DNA from 3 places in the Rhizobium sp. TRM95796 genome. Region 1 is predicted to be linked to each of the others. Evidence: predicted binding sites of a transcription regulator. Region 1 holds the regulator's gene; each other region holds the start of a gene.
The links. Region 1 encodes LexA, which represses DNA repair genes until DNA is damaged. Its sites were predicted from a motif close to TGTTCNNNNTGTGTTCNG; they were not measured.
Positions count from the first base shown of each region.

Region 1 (6,264 bases):
CCCGCGTCACCCGCGTGGCGGACATCATCAACGGCATTGGCGCATCCTCAGCCGAACAGTCGGACGCGATACGACAGATCGATGGATCCGTGCAGATGCTCGACCAGACGACCCAGCAAAACGCCGCGATGGTGGAGCAGACCTCCGCAGCCTGTCGGTCATTGAGCACGGAAGCCGACACGCTGAACAGCGTGCTGAGCGTCTTCCGTCTCGGCGCGAAACAGGCGCCGCTGACCGCGCCGGTTGCGATCGCCGCCATCGGCCAGACGCCGCGCGGCGGGAAACGAGAGACAGTGTCGCGCCCCTCCCCGGCCCGCGCCCTGGCCGGCCGGATCGCCAGCGCCTTCACCGGGCCGAGACAGGCGGCGGCGCAAGGCGGCGGCAATTGGGAGGAATTCTGACCGCCGCAAAAAACACTGGCCGGACGGGTTCGGCCAGTGGCGACAACCGCGAAAAACGAGGTCAGCCCTTGGCGATCGCGTCCAAAGCCAGCAGCTTTTCGAGCAGCGCCGGCATGTCCGGCAACTTGACCATGTTCGGACCATCGGACGGGGCGTTGTCGGGATCTTCATGGGTCTCGATGAACACGCCTGCCACGCCGACCGCCACGGCCGCGCGCGCGAGAACCGGCACCATGGTGCGGTCGCCGCCGCTCGATCCGCCCTGACCGCCCGGCTGCTGCACCGAATGGGTCGCGTCGAAGATTACCGGCGCGCCCATGGCGGCCATGATCGGCAGCGAGCGCATGTCGGAGACCAGCGTGTTGTAGCCGAAAGAAGCGCCGCGTTCGCAGAGCAGCGCATTGGGATTGCCGCTGCCGTTGATCTTGGCCAGCACGTTCTTCATGTCCCAAGGCGCGAGAAACTGCCCCTTCTTGACGTTGATCGCCCGGCCGGTCTTGGCGGCGGCCACGAGCAGGTCCGTCTGGCGGCAGAGGAAAGCCGGGATCTGCAGGATGTCGACCGTGGGCGACACGAGCGCGCACTGCTCTTCCGTATGGATGTCGGTCAGCACCGGAAAGCCGTATTCGGCCTTGAGATCTGCGAAGACTTCCATGGCCTTTTCCAGCCCGATGCCGCGCTTGCCGGTCAGCGAGGTGCGATTGGCCTTGTCGAAGGAGGATTTGTACACCAGGCCGATGCCGAGCGCATCGGCGAGTTCGACGAGTTTGCCGGCGATCATGAAGGCGTGGTCGCGGCTTTCCATTTGGCAGGGACCAGCGATGATCGACAGTCGGCCGGAATTGGAAAACGAGACCTTGCGGGAGCCTTCGCCCACCGTCACGGTGCTGTTGTTAGCGGTCATGAGTCATACCTCCGAAAATGCGAACGCGACGCCCTGCCCCGCCAAGGGCGGTACGAGCCGCAGGGGTCCGCGCCTGAAATAGCCGATGCCCGCACGCGTCAATATCGTGTCGAGTTCGACCATCGATGCCACCGAGAACATGATGAGACCACCCGTCAAGCCGGCATCCTCATGCAATTCGAGGCCATAGGTGTCCACAAATGCCGCCGGCGTCAAGACGGTCAGTCGCGCGCTCGCGAAAGACAGGCCATCGCCGCTCGCCGAGACGGTCGCGTCGCCACATGTCACCACCCGGAGAAATGACGAGACGTCGTGCGGATGCCGATGCACGAAGACCGCCTCGCGGATGCCGAGTACGCCGTTGTCATGGTCGGTCAGCGTCGTCCGACCGTTCGGGGGAACGTTGATGCGCTGGCAGGTGAAGGCGAAGACGCCGCCGGCGGGATCGGCCCCGGCGAAGGCCAAGCGAAAACCTGCCACCCCGCTGCTTCCATCCGGCAACACCATCGACCGCGAAAAATCCAGCATCTTTCCGGCCGAACACCCGTTCTCCGCGAAGGCGACGTGGTCCGAAGCGGCGTCCGCTGTTCCATAGACGACCGCCGAAAAGCCCTCGGCGCCGCGCGCGTCCCGAAAGGTGCGATCGCCGAGAACGAAGCGGTTGCCGGCTGCGGCGGCGTTTTCATAGCCATCTCGGTCGATGATCGCGAGCGGCTCCAAAAACGTCTGATCGGCGAAATAGACGCAGCAATTGCCGGTGCCGAACGGATGCAGTCCGTCTGGAGCGACCGTGAAGCCGAGCGCGGAAAGACGCTGCCTCGCCGTGATCAAATCGGCGACGGGCAGCACGAGGTGATCGAGCGGGCGCATGGGCGATGCCTTTCTGTTGCCGCGCCTCTCGCACGGGTCGGCGACGGAAGACAAGCCGCGAGACGTTTTCTTATGTCGCACCGGAAACGAATCGGCGTCGACGCGGTTACGAATATGCCGCCGAAGAGCGGACATTCCCAAGGAGACACCCGATGAAAAGACTCGTCAACCTCTCGCTCGCTTCCGCGCTCGCGCTCGCCAGCCTTTCAGGCGTCAGCCTGGCGCAGGACAACAACAATGGCGGGGCAAATTCCGGCGCTCAGAGCGGCCAAGCTGGAAAAAGCGGCGCCGGCGACAACAACGACCCCACCAGCACATCGCAAAACTGCCGCGACGACGCCGCGACTTCCGGCACCAACTGCCAGACCGACACCACCGCCCAGTAGAAATCCCATCGGCCTTCGGCGCGCCATGCGTCGGAGGTCGTCCCGGGCGGTATTCGCTCGGGCCCGGCTTAACCCGGGGAACCCCGCACCCAGCATCCGGGAAAACGCTTGCAGAACATAAAAAGAACAGATACCGTCTGTTCCAGATTTGTTTCTTGTGCGATTCCCGGGGGCGCGCCGATGCTGACCAGAAAACAACAGGAATTACTGCTGTTCATTCATGAGCGCATGAAGGAATCGGGTGTGCCCCCGTCCTTCGACGAAATGAAGGATGCGCTGGATCTCGCCTCGAAATCCGGCATTCATCGATTGATCACCGCGCTCGAGGAACGAGGTTTCATCCGGAGACTTCCAAACCGGGCGCGAGCGCTGGAAGTCATCAAACTTCCGGAGGCCTATTCGCCGAGCCTCAGGCCGCCGGCGGCGCGAGGTTTCTCCCCGAGCGTGATCGAGGGCTCTCTCGGAAAGCAGCAGCCGCAGACAGCGCCGAAAGCGGCGGCCAATGACGAGACGGGCTCAAGCGTAACCGTGCCCGTGATGGGTCGGATTGCAGCGGGCGTGCCGATCTCCGCGATACAGAACATCACGCACGACATCGCGGTGCCGATGTCGATGCTGGGCGCTGGCGAACATTATGCGCTCGAGGTTCGAGGCGACTCGATGATCGAGGCCGGCATTCTCGACGGCGACACGGTCATCATCCGCAATGGCTCGACCGCAAGTCCCGGCGATATCGTCGTCGCTCTGGTCGACGACGAGGAAGCTACGCTCAAGCGCTTTCGCCGCAAGGGAGCGTCCATTGCCCTCGAGGCGGCCAATCCAGCCTATGAAACACGCATTTTTGGCCCCGACAGAGTGAAGGTGCAGGGTAAACTGGTCGGCCTCATTCGTCGCTATCACTGAGAGAGCCGGAGACGGCCGGCGTCGTTTTTTCGGTTGTTATCCATAGCGGCTCGACTTCTTTCGGAACCGTTGCAGTTTCTCGCGCATTTGAATATGCAAAGCGTCGTACGGCCTCTTTTTTGTTAAATGGGGCCGCCTGACGAATGTTCTTGTCGACGAATTTCAGCAGTCGTCGTGCTTGACATTTTACCGCCAGAATCCCTGCTTAGCGGCTCTGGCGGCGCATCTGCGCCATCACACTGTTTCTGGGAGACTGCATTGAGCGACAACAAGAAGAAGGTAGCGCTGGTAACCGGCATCACCGGCCAGGACGGAGCCTATCTCGCGGAACTCCTGCTGAGCAAGGGCTACATTGTCCACGGCATCAAGCGCCGCTCCTCCTCCTTCAATACGAGCCGCATCGAGAACATCTATCAGGATCCGCATGAGGCCGACCAGCGCTTCATCCTGCATTACGGCGATATGACGGACTCGACCAACCTGATCCGCATCGTCCAGGAAGCCCAGCCGGACGAGATTTACAATCTCGCCGCCCAGAGCCATGTGCGCGTGTCCTTCGAGACGCCGGAATACACCGCCAATGCGGACGGCATCGGCACGTTGCGCCTGCTGGAAGCCATTCGTATTCTCGGCATGGAGAAGAAGACACGCTTCTACCAGGCTTCGACCTCCGAACTCTACGGTCTCGTGCAGGAAGTGCCGCAGCGCGAAACGACGCCTTTCTATCCGCGCTCGCCTTACGCAGCCGCGAAACTCTACTCCTACTGGATCGTGGTCAACTACCGCGAAGCCTATGGCATGCACGCCTCCAACGGCATCCTGTTCAACCATGAGAGCCCGCTGCGCGGCGAAACCTTCGTCACCCGCAAGATCACCCGCGCCGCCGCCGCCATCCGGCTCGGCAAGCAGGAAAAGCTCTATGTCGGCAATATCGACGCCAAGCGCGACTGGGGCCATGCCCGCGAATATGTCCGCGGCATGTGGATGATGCTGCAGCAGGAAGAGGCAGACGATTACGTGCTCGCCACCGGCGAGACCACCGAAGTCCGCCAGTTCATCACCTGGGCCTTCGAGGATGTCGGCATTCATCTGGAATGGAAGGGCGAAGGCGTCGACGAGAAGGGTTACGACACGCTGACCGGCAAGGTCGTGGTCGAGATCGATCCGCGCTATTTCCGCCCGACCGAAGTCGAGCTCCTGATCGGCGATCCGACCAAGGCGCAGACCAAGCTCGGCTGGAGACATGAGACGCCGGTGCGCGAACTCTGCCGCGAAATGGTCAATGAAGACCTCAAGGTCATGCAGACCGCCACCGTGATGAAGGAAGCGTGAGGCCGATGTATTCGCTCAGCGGGAAAAAGGTCTGGGTGGCCGGCCATCGCGGCATGGTGGGTTCCGCCATCGTAAGAAGGTTGGCGTCGGAAGGCGCGGAGGTTGTCACCGCCTCTCGCGCGGACGCCGATCTGCGCGACCAGGCGGCCACCACCGCCTGGATCGAGAAGACCAAGCCGGACGCGGTGTTTCTCGCCGCGGCCAAGGTCGGCGGCATTTTCGCCAACGACACCTACCCGGCCGATTTTCTCTATGACAACCTGATGATCGAGGCCAACATCATCCATGGCGCCCACAAAGTGGGCGTCGAAAAGCTGATGTTCCTGGGATCGTCCTGCATCTATCCGAAATTCGCGCCCCAGCCGATCACCGAGGATGCGCTGCTGACCGGCGCGCTGGAGCCGACCAATGAATGGTACGCGATCGCCAAGATCGCCGGCATCAAGCTCTGCGACGCCTATCGCAAGCAGCATGGCTCCGATTTCATCTCGGGCATGCCGACCAATCTCTATGGTCCCGGCGACAATTTCGATCTCAATTCCAGCCATGTGATGCCGGCGCTGATCCGCAAGGCGCATGAGGCGAAGCTCTCGGGCGCGCCCTCGATCACCGTCTGGGGCACCGGCACGCCGCGCCGCGAATTCCTGCATGTCGACGACTGCGCCGACGCCTGCGTGCATCTGATGAAGACGCATTCGGAGGCCGGTCACGTCAATATCGGCTCGGGCGAGGACATCACCATCCTCGATCTGACCAGACTGGTCTGCGACGTCGTCGGCTTCGAGGGCGAGATTGTCCATGATCTGACCAAGCCGGATGGAACGCCGCGCAAGCTGATGAGCGCCGACAAGCTCCGCGCCACGGGTTGGGCGCCGAAGATCGGGCTCGAAGAGGGCGTGGCCAGCGTCTATCGGTGGTTCCTCGCCAACAAGGCCTGATATCAGGGAGCCGCGCATGGCCGATCCCCGGCAACAACTGGGATTTCTCGACGGCTTGCGCGGTTACGCCTCGCTCTGGGTGGTCATCGGCCATGCGATGTTTCTGACAGGCTACAAGGTCGGCCTCTTCGCTCAGCCGGATCTGGCGGTGGAAATCTTCATCATCATCTCCGGCTTCCTGATGACCTACCATTACCAGCTGCGCGAAAGCCGCGAGCCGTGGGATAGGGTTTCGACCTGGACGATCTTCTGGATCCGCCGCTTCTTCCGCATCGCGCCGCTCTATTATGTCTGCCTGGCGCTGGCGCTCTGGTTCGGCCCGCAACTCTGGCAGGACCGGCTGGATGCGGCCGCCATTTTCCCGGGCGGCGTCGAGGAGCAGGTGCGCTACGCCGATCGCTATCTCGATCAGTCGCTCACCAATATCCTCCTGCATGTGAGTTTCATCTTCGGCGCCACCTGGACTCATAATTTCCAGACGCCCCTGCCCGACTGGTCGATCGGGTTGGAGATGCAGTACTACGCCTTTC
Region 1 covers NZ_JAOXHE010000001.1:136,526-142,789, forward strand. Annotated here, with positions in the region: gene OCK01_RS00705 (methyl-accepting chemotaxis protein) at 1-401, shown strand, start outside; gene kdsA (3-deoxy-8-phosphooctulonate synthase) at 463-1,305, opposite strand; gene OCK01_RS00715 (VOC family protein) at 1,309-2,175, opposite strand; gene OCK01_RS00720 (hypothetical protein) at 2,328-2,561, shown strand; gene lexA (transcriptional repressor LexA) at 2,742-3,464, shown strand; gene gmd (GDP-mannose 4,6-dehydratase) at 3,723-4,796, shown strand; gene fcl (GDP-L-fucose synthase) at 4,802-5,734, shown strand; gene OCK01_RS00740 (acyltransferase family protein) at 5,751-6,264, shown strand, end outside.

Region 2 (6,264 bases), on a different contig from region 1:
GATCTCTCGAGCGTCAACCGCGTCGAAGTTCGCGGCGCCGCAAGCCGCGTGACGGTGAACACGGACGCGGCCGCTCCGTTCGAAGCCAAACTCTTGGGAATCCGAAGCGGCTGGGGCGCTCTCTGGCGTTCGAGCTGGTTCGACGACGGTTGCGCCATGACGGGCTCCATGCGCGTCGAACGCGGTTCGCTGATCGTCGACACCGGCGATGCGCCCTTTGACTTCGATTGGGACGATTGCCGGCTGGAGCTCGAGGCCAATCTCAGAGCGGACGCCGCCGTGCTGATCGACCAGCGCGCCTCGGCGATCAAGCTCGCCGGCGACTTCTCGGTGCTGGATATCAAGTCTGATGCCGGAGATGTCGATGTCGAAGGGCATGCCGATGCGATCTCACTGTCCGGCGCGGCGCTCAGGGCCCGGATCGCCTTCGACGAGGTGCGGAAATCAGAAACCATCCGGCTGATGGGCAAGATGATGGATGCGACGCTGATCTTTCCGGCCGGTACGGCCATCAGCTATGTGGTGCAGTCAGTCGCATCCTATATCGACAGCGCGCTGCCCAACACGCCGGGAGCGAAACCGGAGATCCAGATCCGCGGCGACATGGTCAGGACCACGATCCGCGAGCAATGATCAGGCGCGGAGCTTGGCGGCCTTGGTGAATTTCTTGATCACCATCTCGCGCTTCAGGCGCGAGATATGGTCGATGAAGAGCACGCCGTTCAGGTGGTCGATCTCATGCTGCAGGCAGGTGGCCAACAGGCCTTCGGCCTCGATTTCCTGCGCCTTGCCGTCGAGATCCACGTAGCGAACGCGGATGGTCGCGGGACGTTCGACCTCGGCGTAGTAATCCGGGATCGACAGGCAGCCTTCTTCATAGCTGGACCTGGCGTCGCTCGACGACAGGATTTCAGGATTGATGAAGACCTGCGGCTTCTTTTCCTCGCCCTCTTTGTGAAGGTCGATCACCACGACACGCTTGGGAACGCCGATCTGGATGGCGGCCAACCCGATGCCGGGCGCGTCATACATCGTCTCCAGCATGTCGGCGGCGAGCGTCCGCACCTCCGGCGTCACGTCTTCGAACAGGGCCGAAGTCTGGCGGAGTATCGGGTCGGGCAAAATAATGAGCGGCTTGATCGTCATTTCGCCTCCATAATACAGCCGCCCGGCTTGCGCAACAGGCCGGGCGCTTCCCTTCGGCACGAAGTGAACGTCAGGCGGCCTGACGTGCGGCGCTCGTCACTCGCTTCGCGTCGCGGGTCGGTTCGCCGGTCTTGAATTCGTCGAGAACGCCGTTGAGCCGCTCGACTTCGGCGGCGAGCGCGCGCACTTCGCCCGAGCTTTTCTCCACCATGCCGGCATTCTGCTGGGTGATCGTATCGAGGCTGCTGATCGCGGCGGATACTTCCTTGAGGCCGGACGACTGTTCGTCCGCGGCGGACGCGATATCGGAAATGATCCTCGTCAGTTCGACGATGCGCGTCGTGATGTCGCCGAGCGACTCGCCGGAGCGATTGACCAGGGAAACGCCTGTTTGCACCTGGTTCGAACTTTCGGCGATGATCCCCTTGATCTCCTTGGCGGCGTTGGCCGAGCGCTGCGCCAACTCCCGGACTTCCTGGGCGACGACGGCGAAACCGCGACCCGCCTCGCCCGCCCGCGCGGCTTCGACGCCGGCGTTGAGCGCGAGCAGATTGGTCTGGAAGGCGATCTCGTCGATGACGGTGATGATCTTGGAGATCTCCGTCGAGGATTTTTCGAGCGCGCTCATGGCCGCGACGGCTTCGAGCACGGTCGCGCCCGAGGTCTTGACCACGCCGAGCGTTTCCTGCGCCACGCTGGACGCCGTACGAGCGCCGGTCGCAGTCGAGGTGACGTTTTCCGACAGTTCATGGAGCGCGGCGGAACTCTGTTCTATGCTGGCGGCCTGCTGCTCCGTCCGGCCGGAAAGGTCGTTGGTCGCCTTGGCGATTTCCTGCGCGCCGTCGAGTATCTGTTGAGCCGCGATGCGGACGTTTTCCATCGACTGCCGGAGCGCTTCCACGGCGTTGTTGTAATTGCCGGCCATGGCGCCGAATTTTTCCGGCATCTCGCTGGCGAAACGCGTCTGGAGATCGCCGGCGGAAAGCATTTCCAGCATCCGCCCCAGCTTGCTCATCGCATCGGTCTGCTCCGCCTCGGCGGCGGCTCTCTCGCGTTCGGCCCGTTCGCGCTGCGACGCCAGTTCATCGAGATAGACGCTGATGGCGTAATCCATGTCGAGCAACGCCGCCTTGACGATCACGGAAATGTCTTCGGCGACAGACTTGTTCTTGGACTTCGAGAAAAAGCCGCTCTGCTTCCTGGCCACAACGCCATGGATCAATTGTTCCAGCACCAGCGCATAGCCGGCGATATAGAGCCGGGGCTCGAGGCCGATCCGGGCATGCGTCTTGCCGATCGCGGTCACCCCATTGACATAGGCGTCATCCAGCGCGCCGGATGTGATGATGGCCCAATGCTTCGCCTGAGCGCTCTTCGCGCCGCTGATATGGGACTCGTTCTTGAAGAACCGGGCGGTTTCGGGATTGGCGCGCACCTTGGCGTAGAACATGTCTAGGGCGGGGCCGATGAGTTCGGACACCAGCGGACTGAGCTTCTGCAACTCCTTCTGCGCCGCAGCATCCACCCCCAGAAAATCCAGTCTTTGGCGAAGCGCGGTCGTGTGTTGAGACGAAGAAGTCATGATGCGGAATTCCCACGGATTGAGTTGTATGTCGGCAGCCCGTTAGCTTTTGAGGGTAGGCCCGATTGGTTAATCGCATATTAGCTATGTCTTATTAGTTTTCTTAAAAAAACCCGGAGAAACCCCTAGCCATGTCGCGAATATCGAACATGTCCTGGAGAGTAGCCGGCGTTTCTGCGGCAATCTTGATCAAGATCAAAACAATGTCGCGTCGCCTTTCGGGTGATCTTTGCTTTCCATATTTGGTTTACGAAAGTTTAAGCTGATGCCTCCATAAGCGTGTTCCCGTTTTGATCTGGATTGAATCCGCGAATCTGCTAGGATTGCTCCATGAACGCATTCCTGACGACGCCTGGTATCGGGCTGGACATGATCACGCCGACCCACGCCGTTCTCGCCGTCGGCGCCGCCATTGCCATATTGTGGCTTCTGCTGCTCCGATCGAGACGCCAGAGGCTGGAGGCGGAAGAGCTCGCGGACGCGCTCGAGGCGAAGGCGGAGGACGACGCGCTCAGGCTCAACCAGATCCTCAAGGCGCAGACGGAAATGCAGGGCCGTATCGCGGCGATGACCGAAATGTTCGGCGCGCGCCAGGCGGAGTTCAACCAGACGGTCAATCAGCGGCTCGACGGCATGACGCAGCGGATCGGCGCCACGATTACCGAACAGACCCGCGCCACGCATGAAAACCTCCGCCGCCTTCAGGAACGGCTGGCGGTGATCGACACCGCCCAGACCAACATCCAGACGCTGGCGAAGGACATCGTTTCGCTACAGTCGATCCTTTCGAATAAGCAGACGCGCGGAGCCTTCGGTCAGGGACGCATGGAGGCGATCATCGCCGATGCGCTTCCACAAGGCGCCTATCGCTTTCAGGCCACGCTTTCGAACGGCGCGCGTCCCGATTGCCTGATCCGCATGCCGAACGGACAGCCGTCGCTGGTGATCGACGCCAAATTTCCACTCGAAGCCTGGAATGCGATGCGCGAGGGTGGTCCAGAACGGGTCAAGGCGGCGGCCCAGCAATTTCGCCGCGACATGGAAGTCCATATCCGCGACATCGCCTCGAAATATCTGTTGGCCGGCGAGACGCAGGACACGGCCTTCATGTTCGTGCCGTCCGAATCCATCTTCGCGGATCTGCACGAGCGGTTCGAAGCCGTGGCGCAGACCGCTCATCGCAGCCGGGTCGTCATCGTCTCTCCGTCCCTCCTGCTCCTGTCGATCCAGTTGATCCAGTCGATGCTGAAGGACCAGCGCATGCGCGAACAGGCGCATGTGATCCAGGCCGAGGTCATCAGACTGATGGAGGATGTCGGTCGCCTCGACGATCGGGTGCGCAAGCTGCAGGGGCATTTCCTTGCGGCTCAGAAGGACGTCGACATGGTGATCGCGGCCACCGACAAAGTATCGCGACGCGGGCAGAAAATCGAAGCGATGGAGTTCGACGCGCCGGAGACGCCGGTCGAGCCTCCGGCGCAGAAGGCGGCCGAGAGCAAGACCGGCCTTCTCAAGCTGAGGCTGGTTGACGAGGACTGAGCGGCGGGCGACAAAGGCGCATCAAGAAAAACAAGCGACCTGCGGGAAGAACCATGATCACAGTCCTCGGCTCCATCAATATGGACCTCATCGCCAATGTGCCGCGCCTGCCGAAGCCCGGCGAGACGGTGACCGGCGACCGCTTCACGACCGCGCCGGGCGGCAAGGGCGCCAATCAGGCGCTGGCGGCTCGGCGCGCCGGCGCACAGGTGGCGATGGCCGGCGCTTGCGGCGAGGATGAATTCGCCGGCCCCGCCCTCACTTATCTCCGGTATGACGGCGTCGACCTGGCGCGCATCAAGAGCGCCGCCACCGCGACCGGCGTCGCGCTGATCTTCGTCGGCGGCGATGGCGAAAACGTCATCTCCATCATTGCCGGGGCCAACGGAACGGTCGGCGTGGAGGACGCCGAAGCGGCTGTCGGGTCGATGAAACGTGGCGACATCCTGATGTTGCAGCTGGAAATTCCGGCGGCGACCATCGAGGCCGCGCTTGCCGCCGCCCGCGCCCGCGGGGTCCGCACGCTGCTGAATATCGCTCCCTTCACAGAGGACGCGTCCCGGCTCGCGGCGATGGCGGACTACGTGATCGCCAATGAAACCGAATTCGAACTGCTTGTCGGCCGTCCCGACCTTTCGGCGACGCAGCGCAAGGAGGCCATGGAAGCCCGCCACAAGCAGTTCCAGCAAACGCTCATCGTCACTCTCGGCGCGGACGGCGTCGCGGCCATGCACAAGGGGGCCTATCTGACGGCGGCCGGCCTCGACATCGACCCTATCGACACGGTCGGCGCCGGCGACACTTTCTGCGGCTATTTCGCGGCCGGGCTGGATGCCGGCCTCAATTTCGAATCATGCCTGCGTCAGGCGGCCGTCGCCGGGTCGCTGGCCTGCACCAAGCCCGGCGCCCAGCCTTCCATCCCCTTCATAGCCGAGCTGCGCAATATTTGAGCAGCAATATCAATATTTCCGCATTTCGGCCGGGAGAGCGATGCTTTTCCGGCCATTTTATATGACAGGTTTATGAAATCTAATATGGTCGCGGCAAAATTTAGCGAATTGGAAACAAGTTGCGACTGATCATGGCGCAGTTGTCGAAGACAGGGTGTCCACCCCGTCGTCTCCCGAGGTTAGACCGCCAATGACGTCCTTTGCGCCGAAATCACTCGCCATGAAGCTCCTGCTCGTCACCGGAGCGACGATCGCAGCCTTGCTGATCGCATCGAATTTCTTCCTGATTTCCCAGACCCGTGATCGCGTGCAGTCGCTGATCCAGAACCAGGCGGAGACCGAAGCAAAATCCATCGCCTCGCTCATCGCCGGGCAGACCAGCGAACTCGCGAGCGCCGCCCGCACCATGACCGGGGTCATCGGCCGCGCGCATCAGGACAAATCGCTCGACCGCAAAGGCGTGATCGCCATTCTCCAGGCCAATCTCGAACAGCACCCCATGGCCTTCGGCAGTTGGTTCGCCGAAGAACCAAAGGCCTTCGACGGCCGCAAGGACGAAGTGAAGAACCAGAAGGATCTCGGCGCCAATGAGGAGGGGATCTTCACGCCCTACTGGTCCAAGGGCAAGACGGGCGAAGCCTTCTATTCGACGTTCCGCGCCGATTATCCGGCGGAATGGTATGCGGTCTCGGCAAAAACCCTCAAGGGTTCGATCACCAAACCCTATCGCGCCGAAGGCACCGAAGTCCCGACCCTGATGAGCTCGATCTCCTATCCGGTGCTTTCCAACGGCAAGCTGATCGGCGTCGGCGGCGTGGACATCTCGCTACGCATGCTAGCGGACTCGCTTTCGGCGCTGAAGCCGTTCGGCACCGGTCGCGTGATGCTCGTGTCTCAGGACGGCAAATGGCTCGTCGCGCCGCAGCCGGAGCAAATGATGAAGGCCTATGACGGCGCCGCGCCCGAGGTGGTGGCGTCCGCGATGCAGTCCGGCAAGCTGGCCGAAATCGACGATCTCGACGGCGCCGACGGCGAGAGCTTCAACCG
Region 2 covers NZ_JAOXHE010000006.1:257,861-264,124, forward strand. Annotated here, with positions in the region: gene OCK01_RS15315 (hypothetical protein) at 1-633, shown strand, start outside; gene def (peptide deformylase) at 634-1,146, opposite strand; gene OCK01_RS15325 (globin-coupled sensor protein) at 1,217-2,728, opposite strand; gene OCK01_RS15330 (DNA recombination protein RmuC) at 3,059-4,267, shown strand; gene OCK01_RS15335 (ribokinase) at 4,321-5,217, shown strand; gene OCK01_RS15340 (methyl-accepting chemotaxis protein) at 5,408-6,264, shown strand, end outside.
Region 2: a site for LexA is predicted at 3,009-3,026, ahead of OCK01_RS15330 (DNA recombination protein RmuC). Genes of this name have one in related genera too.

Region 3 (6,264 bases), on a different contig from region 1:
GACGGAGGTTTCAGAGGCTTCCGCAGTCTCGGAGGCTTCGACGGCCGTCGCGGTGTCGTCGGCCTTCGGCTCTTCCGACGTCGCGTCCTCGACTGCCGCGGCAGCCGGCTGCGCCGGCGTCGGCGCGGTGGAGACCAGATGAGCGCTCGCTTCGTCGGCGGTGACGCTGTCGGCGCGATAGCCGAGACCCTTGAGGATCTCCTCGATGTCGTCGGCGGTGGCGCCGAGGATCGACAGCATCGCCGGCGTCGTCATGAAACGGCGGCCGTCATAGGCGCCGTCCGGACGGGTCGGGGAACCGGGCTTCCACTGCAGCAGCGGACGGATGAGATCGGCCAGGCGCTCAAGAATGTCGATTCGCACCGCGCGCTTGCCGAGGAAACGGAAGCCGGCGAGGCGGTAGAAATTGCGCTCGAAGCTGTGGTCGGTGACGATCGAGGTTCGGCCGGCGGCGAGCGCCGGGATCAGGTCGCCATAGCCCGGCAGGCCGAGCGCGTCGTTCTTCAGCGCCCAGAGCAGGGTGATGAGTTCTGCGGGAGCGGGCTTCAGCAGCGCCGGCATGAAGACGTGATAGGCGCCGAAGCGGATGCCGTATTTGCGCAGCGACGCGCGGCCGTCCTGGTCGAGCGCCTTGACATCGTCGGCGACGTCGCGGCGGAACAGAACGCCGAGGCTTTCGGCGAGCTGATAGGCGATCCCCTTGGCGATGCCCTGCAGGTCTTCGGCGCGGACGAGATCGTCCAGAGGCTTGAGGACCGTGGCGATATGATGATTCACGAACCGCTCGATACGCGCCTGGACGTGATCGCGGGCGTGGCCCTGCAGCAATTCGTCGGCCAGAAGCACGATGCGCGGACGCATCACGTGATCGGACGCCGTCAGCCGCGCCACGGGCTCGCCGAGCCAGCGAACCAGACCGTCATTGGCGATCGCCAGGTCATTGTTGCCGGCGGCGTGAAGCCGTGCGGCGCGCGCCTCGAATTCGAGACCCAGCGCCTTGCCGACCGCGCTTTCGACAGCCTTCAAATCCTGGCCGTCCGTTCCGCCCGCAAGCGTAAAGCGGAAACCCGACAACTGTCCCACATGATGCCCTTCGACGAAGACATCGCCATTCACACTGATTTCCGCTTCGAGCATAGCATTCTCTCTTAACCGCTTCATGAGCACAGATGTCCTGCGGTCTACGAAGCGTTTGGTCAACCTTTCATGCAGCGCGTCCGAGAGACGATCTTCGATTTCGCGCGTTTTTTCCTGCCAGTGCGCCGGATCGGCCAGCCAGCCGGGCCGGTTGGACACATAGGTCCAAGTCCTGATTTGCGCAATACGGGCCGAGAGCGTGTCGATCTCGCCATCCGTCCTGTCCGCCCGGCGCACCTGCTCCGCAATGAAATCCTCCTTCACCGCGCCGAGCCGGACAATGTCCTTGTAGATGGCGGCGACGAGATCGGAATGTTGCAGCGAGGTAATCCGCCTGTAATCAGGCAGGGCGCAAATCTCCCAGAGCTTTTCCACCCTTTCCCGCGATGTGGCAAGCTCCAAAATGTCCGGATAACGCGCCAGATGCTCGAGCGCCTGCATGTCGACCGATGGCAGCGCCTTGGTCAGGCCCTGCAGGCGGGGCGGCATGTCCAGGCTCTTGCGCAGATTGTCGATGGTGGAGAAATCGAACACCTTGGTGCGCCACTGCATCACCTTGACCGGGTCGAATTCGTGTCCCTCTATCCGCTGGACCATCTCGTCGTCGAGCGGTCGCGTTTGGCCCGTCACTCCGAATGTGCCGTCGCGCATATGGCGTCCGGCGCGTCCGGCGATCTGCCCCATCTCTCCCGGCGTCAGATTTCGATACTGAAATCCGTCATATTTCCGGTCCTGGGCGAATGCGACATGATCGACATCGAGATTGAGGCCCATTCCGATGGCGTCGGTGGCGACGATATATTCGACGTCGCCTTCCTGATAGAGCGCCACCTGGGCGTTTCGGGTGCGAGGGCTGAGCGCGCCGATCACCACGGCCGCGCCGCCGCGCTGGCGTTTCACCAGTTCGGCGATGGCGTAGACCTCGTCGGCCGAAAAGGCGACGATGGCCGAGCGACGCGGCAAGCGGGTGATCTTCTTCTGGCCCGCGTAAAAGAGCTGCGACAGGCGGGGCCGCTCGACCACCGTCAGACCCGGAAGAATCTGGGTCAGGATCGGCTTCATCGTCGCCGCGCCGAGGAGCAGCGTCTCTTCCCGTCCGCGAAGATGCAGGATGCGATCCGTGAAGACATGGCCGCGTTCGAGATCGGCGGCGAGCTGAACCTCGTCGATGGCGACGAAGGAGGCTCGGGTTTCACTGGGCATGGCTTCGACGGTGCAGACCGAATAGCGTGCGCCCGGGGGAGAAATCTTCTCCTCGCCGGTGATCAGCGCCACATTGGCGACCCCGACCTTTTCAGCGACGCGGCCATAGACTTCACGCGCCAGCAGACGAAGCGGCAATCCGATCACGCCCGAGGCGTGCGCCACCATCCGCTCGATGGCGTAATGGGTCTTGCCGGTGTTGGTGGGGCCGAGAACCGCAGTGACGCCGCGGCCGCTCAAGATCAGGGGATCGGAAGTCAATGTGTCCAGTCCAGATGAAGGAGTCGGCTGAAAGCCGGCGGCTTTCCTTGCCCTCTAAAAGCGGCAATTGCAAGAAGAAGGGCGTCCGCGCGGGATTTTCCCCGTGACAGCGCGCAAAATCACAGGCTTCGGAACAGCTTGGGAACGAATCGGAGACGAATCACAGACCCTCTCGTGTTCACGGAGCGTTCCCTACTAGATCTTGAGGAATCGACGGCGACCGATCGATAGGTTGAATCGTCCACGGAATCGCTGGAGTTGCAGGCGCGAGCCTCGGAGATCCCAGGATTTTCGGGTCAACGAATTCGCGAAATCATGGTTAATCAAAGCTTTCCGAAGGTCGCCGCCCTGTGCCGGAACGGCGCGACGAAAGGCGTGAACCGAGCAAGCACGAATCACGGACGAATCAGACGTCGCAAACGGTTGCCAAACCGTTCACTACAACATCTTGTGGGTCAGCGTCTTGTTAACCAGTTTATTCATGGTTTTGAGAGCTGCCGTTGTCTTCGCGAAATTATCCATCAGCCCCCGGAACAATCCACTTTATCGCTCGTTCTTTCCGTCAGTTCGATTGCGCATATGGGGTCGCGACATGCTTGGAACCATTCTTCTCGTCATTCTGGTCCTTCTTCTCATCGGGTCTGTGCCCAATTGGGGCTATAGCAGGGGATGGGGCTACGGGCCGTCAGGCGGAATCGGGCTTGTTCTCGTCATAGTTCTCATACTCGTCCTGATGGGACGGGTCTGACCACACGGAGAAGGAGCGTAGCGATGAAAAAAGTTATTCTGTCCATGGCCATGATCGGCGCATTGGCGTCCTGCACAGCCACTGAAAGAGGCGCCGGCGTGGGCGCGGCGACAGGCGCCGTCGTCGGCGGCGTCGTGACCGGCGATGTCGGCGGCGCGGCAGTCGGGGCAGTCGTGGGCGGCGCGGCCGGCGCCTTGATCGGTCATGCAAGCCGTGACGGATATTGCGTCTATCGCGATCGCCACGGCCGTCGCTACGAAGCGCGCTGCTGACGGAACGGCGCTGGGCGAACAGGTTCGAAACGGATCACCGACGAAGCGTGCCTGATTCCAGGTTCCCTGAGCGTTCGCCGCAACATCTGGCATTTTTACTGAATATCAACCATGGAGGCCGCCTTTGGGCGGCCTCTCATCGTTTGTGCTCAGACCATGTACTGACCGCCATTGGCCGTGATCGTCGAACCCGTGATGAAGCCGGCGTCGTCGGAGGCGAGGAAAACCACGCAACGGGCAATTTCCTCCGGTTCGCCGAGACGACCGACCGGGATTTGCGGGATGATGCGCTCGTTGAGCACCTTTTCCGGCACGGCGCGCACCATTTCGGTGCCGATATAGCCGGGGCAGATGACGTTCACGGTGATGCCCTTGGCCGCGCCTTCCTGCGCCAGCGCCTTGGTGAAGCCGATATCGCCGGCCTTGGCGGCGGAATAGTTCGCCTGGCCCATCTGGCCCTTCTGTCCGTTGATCGACGAAATGCTGATGATGCGGCCAAAGGAACGGTCGCGCATGCCCGACCATACCGGATGGGTCATGTTGAACAGGCCGGAGAGATTGGTGGAAATGACCGCATTCCACTGGTCCGGCGTCATCTTGTGGAACATTGCATCGCGTGTGATGCCGGCATTGTTCACGAGGATCTCGACGGGTCCCAATTCCGCTTCGACCTGGGCGATGCCTGCCACGCAGGCGTCATAGCTCGACACATCCCATTTGAAGGCGTAAATGCCCGTTTCCGCGGTGAATGTCTTGGCGGCCTCGTCATTGCCGGCGTAATTGGCGGCGACTTTGTAGCCGGCATTCTTCAGCGCCACGGAGATGGCGGCGCCGATTCCGCGCGTTCCGCCGGTAACGAGTGCTACTCTGCTCATGAATTCCCTCCCTGGATGGTTTTCTTGTCGATCCTGTGTGGGGGAGCGGCCGGACAGCCGCTCCCGATGGGGATTACATCGCTTCGACGCACATGGCGATGCCCATGCCGCCGCCGATGCAGAGGGTGGCCAGACCCTTCTTGGCGGAGCGCCGCTTCATTTCGAACAACAGCGTGTTGAGGACGCGCGCGCCGGACGCGCCGATCGGATGGCCGATGGCGATCGCGCCGCCATTGACGTTGACGATCGACGGATCCCAGCCGAGATCCTTGTTCACCGCGCAGGCCTGGGCGGCGAAGGCTTCGTTGGCCTCGACCAGATCGAGGTCGCCGACCGACCAGCCGGCCTTTTCGAGCGCCTTGCGCGATGCCGGGATCGGGCCGGTGCCCATGATCTTGGGATCGACGCCGGCGGTCGCCCAGGAAACGATGCGGGCGAGCGGGGCGATGCCGCGACGGACGGCTTCCTCTTCGCTCATCAGCAGGGCGGCGGCGGCGCCGTCATTGAGGCCGGAGGCGTTGCCGGCGGTCACGGTGCCTTCCTTGTCGAAGGCCGGACGGAGCTTGGCGAGAGCATCGATGGTCGCGCCGGCGCGGATATATTCGTCGGCGTCGACGATCGTGTCGCCCTTGCGGCCCTGGATGATGAAGGGCACGATTTCATCCTTGAAGCGGCCGGCGGCCTGGGCGGCTTCGGCCTTGTTTTGCGAGGCCACCGCGAAGGCGTCCTGCTCGTCGCGCGACAGCTGCCACTGGCGGGCCACGTTTTCGGCGGTGATGCCCATGTGATAGCCGTGAAAGGCGTCGGTCAGGCCGTCCTTGATCATCGTGTCGATCAGCTTGACGTCGCCCATCTTCACGCCGCCGCGCAGATGCTGGCAATGCGGGGCCATGGACATGGATTCCATGCCGCCGGCGACGATGATGGAGGCGTCGCCGGAGGCTATCTGCTGCATGCCGAGGGCGACGGCGCGCAGTCCGGAACCGCAGAGCTGGTTGATGCCGAGGGCAGTGGCCTCGATCGGCACGCCGGCCTTGACCGCGGCCTGGCGGGCCGGGTTCTGGCCCTCGCCGGCCGGAAGGACCTGGCCGAGAATGACTTCATTGACCTCAGACGCTTCGACGCCGGCGCGTTCGAGCACGCCCTTGATGACGGCCACGCCCAGTTCGTGGGCGGGGACATTGGCGAAGCTGCCGTTGAAAGAGCCGACGGCGGTGCGCGCCGCGCTTGCGATGACGATCGAAGGGCTGCTCATGATTGTTTCCTCCTTAATGGGTTATGCTGACACTCGCAAACACGCAGGAGGCTGTCAATGACGCGAAAGACCAATATGCCGCATTGCGGCATGCCACTGCCATTCCCGCCATGGTTGCTCTCCGGGAGCGCGAGCAAACCCGATGTTCTGCGACCGGTGCGCTGCGGCTCCAGCCCACGCCGCAACGCACAAAACCATTGTGCCTCAAGGGCTTTTCAGCATAGACTGTTGAAAAGCGCCTGAGAAATCGAGTGGAGGAGGCGTTTTTGCAAAAGAAAAGACGGTCAGGAGGAACGAATGGCCAAAAATGATGGGCAGATCGTCATCAAGAAATACGCGAACCGGCGTCTCTACAATACCGGCACAAGCACCTATGTGACGCTCGACGATCTGGCGCAGATGGTCAAGAAGGGGGAGGACTTCACCGTCCAGGACGCCAAGAGCGGCGACGACATCACGCATTCGGTCCTGACGCAGATCATCTTCGAACAGGAATCCAAAAACGGCAACACG
Region 3 covers NZ_JAOXHE010000008.1:113,420-119,683, forward strand. Annotated here, with positions in the region: gene OCK01_RS17000 (helicase-related protein) at 1-2,610, opposite strand, end outside; gene OCK01_RS17005 (DUF3309 family protein) at 3,194-3,349, shown strand; gene OCK01_RS17010 (glycine zipper domain-containing protein) at 3,373-3,621, shown strand; gene OCK01_RS17015 (beta-ketoacyl-ACP reductase) at 3,771-4,496, opposite strand; gene OCK01_RS17020 (acetyl-CoA C-acetyltransferase) at 4,570-5,751, opposite strand; gene phaR (polyhydroxyalkanoate synthesis repressor PhaR) at 6,049-6,264, shown strand, end outside.
Region 3: a site for LexA is predicted at 2,731-2,748, ahead of OCK01_RS17000 (helicase-related protein). Genes of this name have one in related genera too.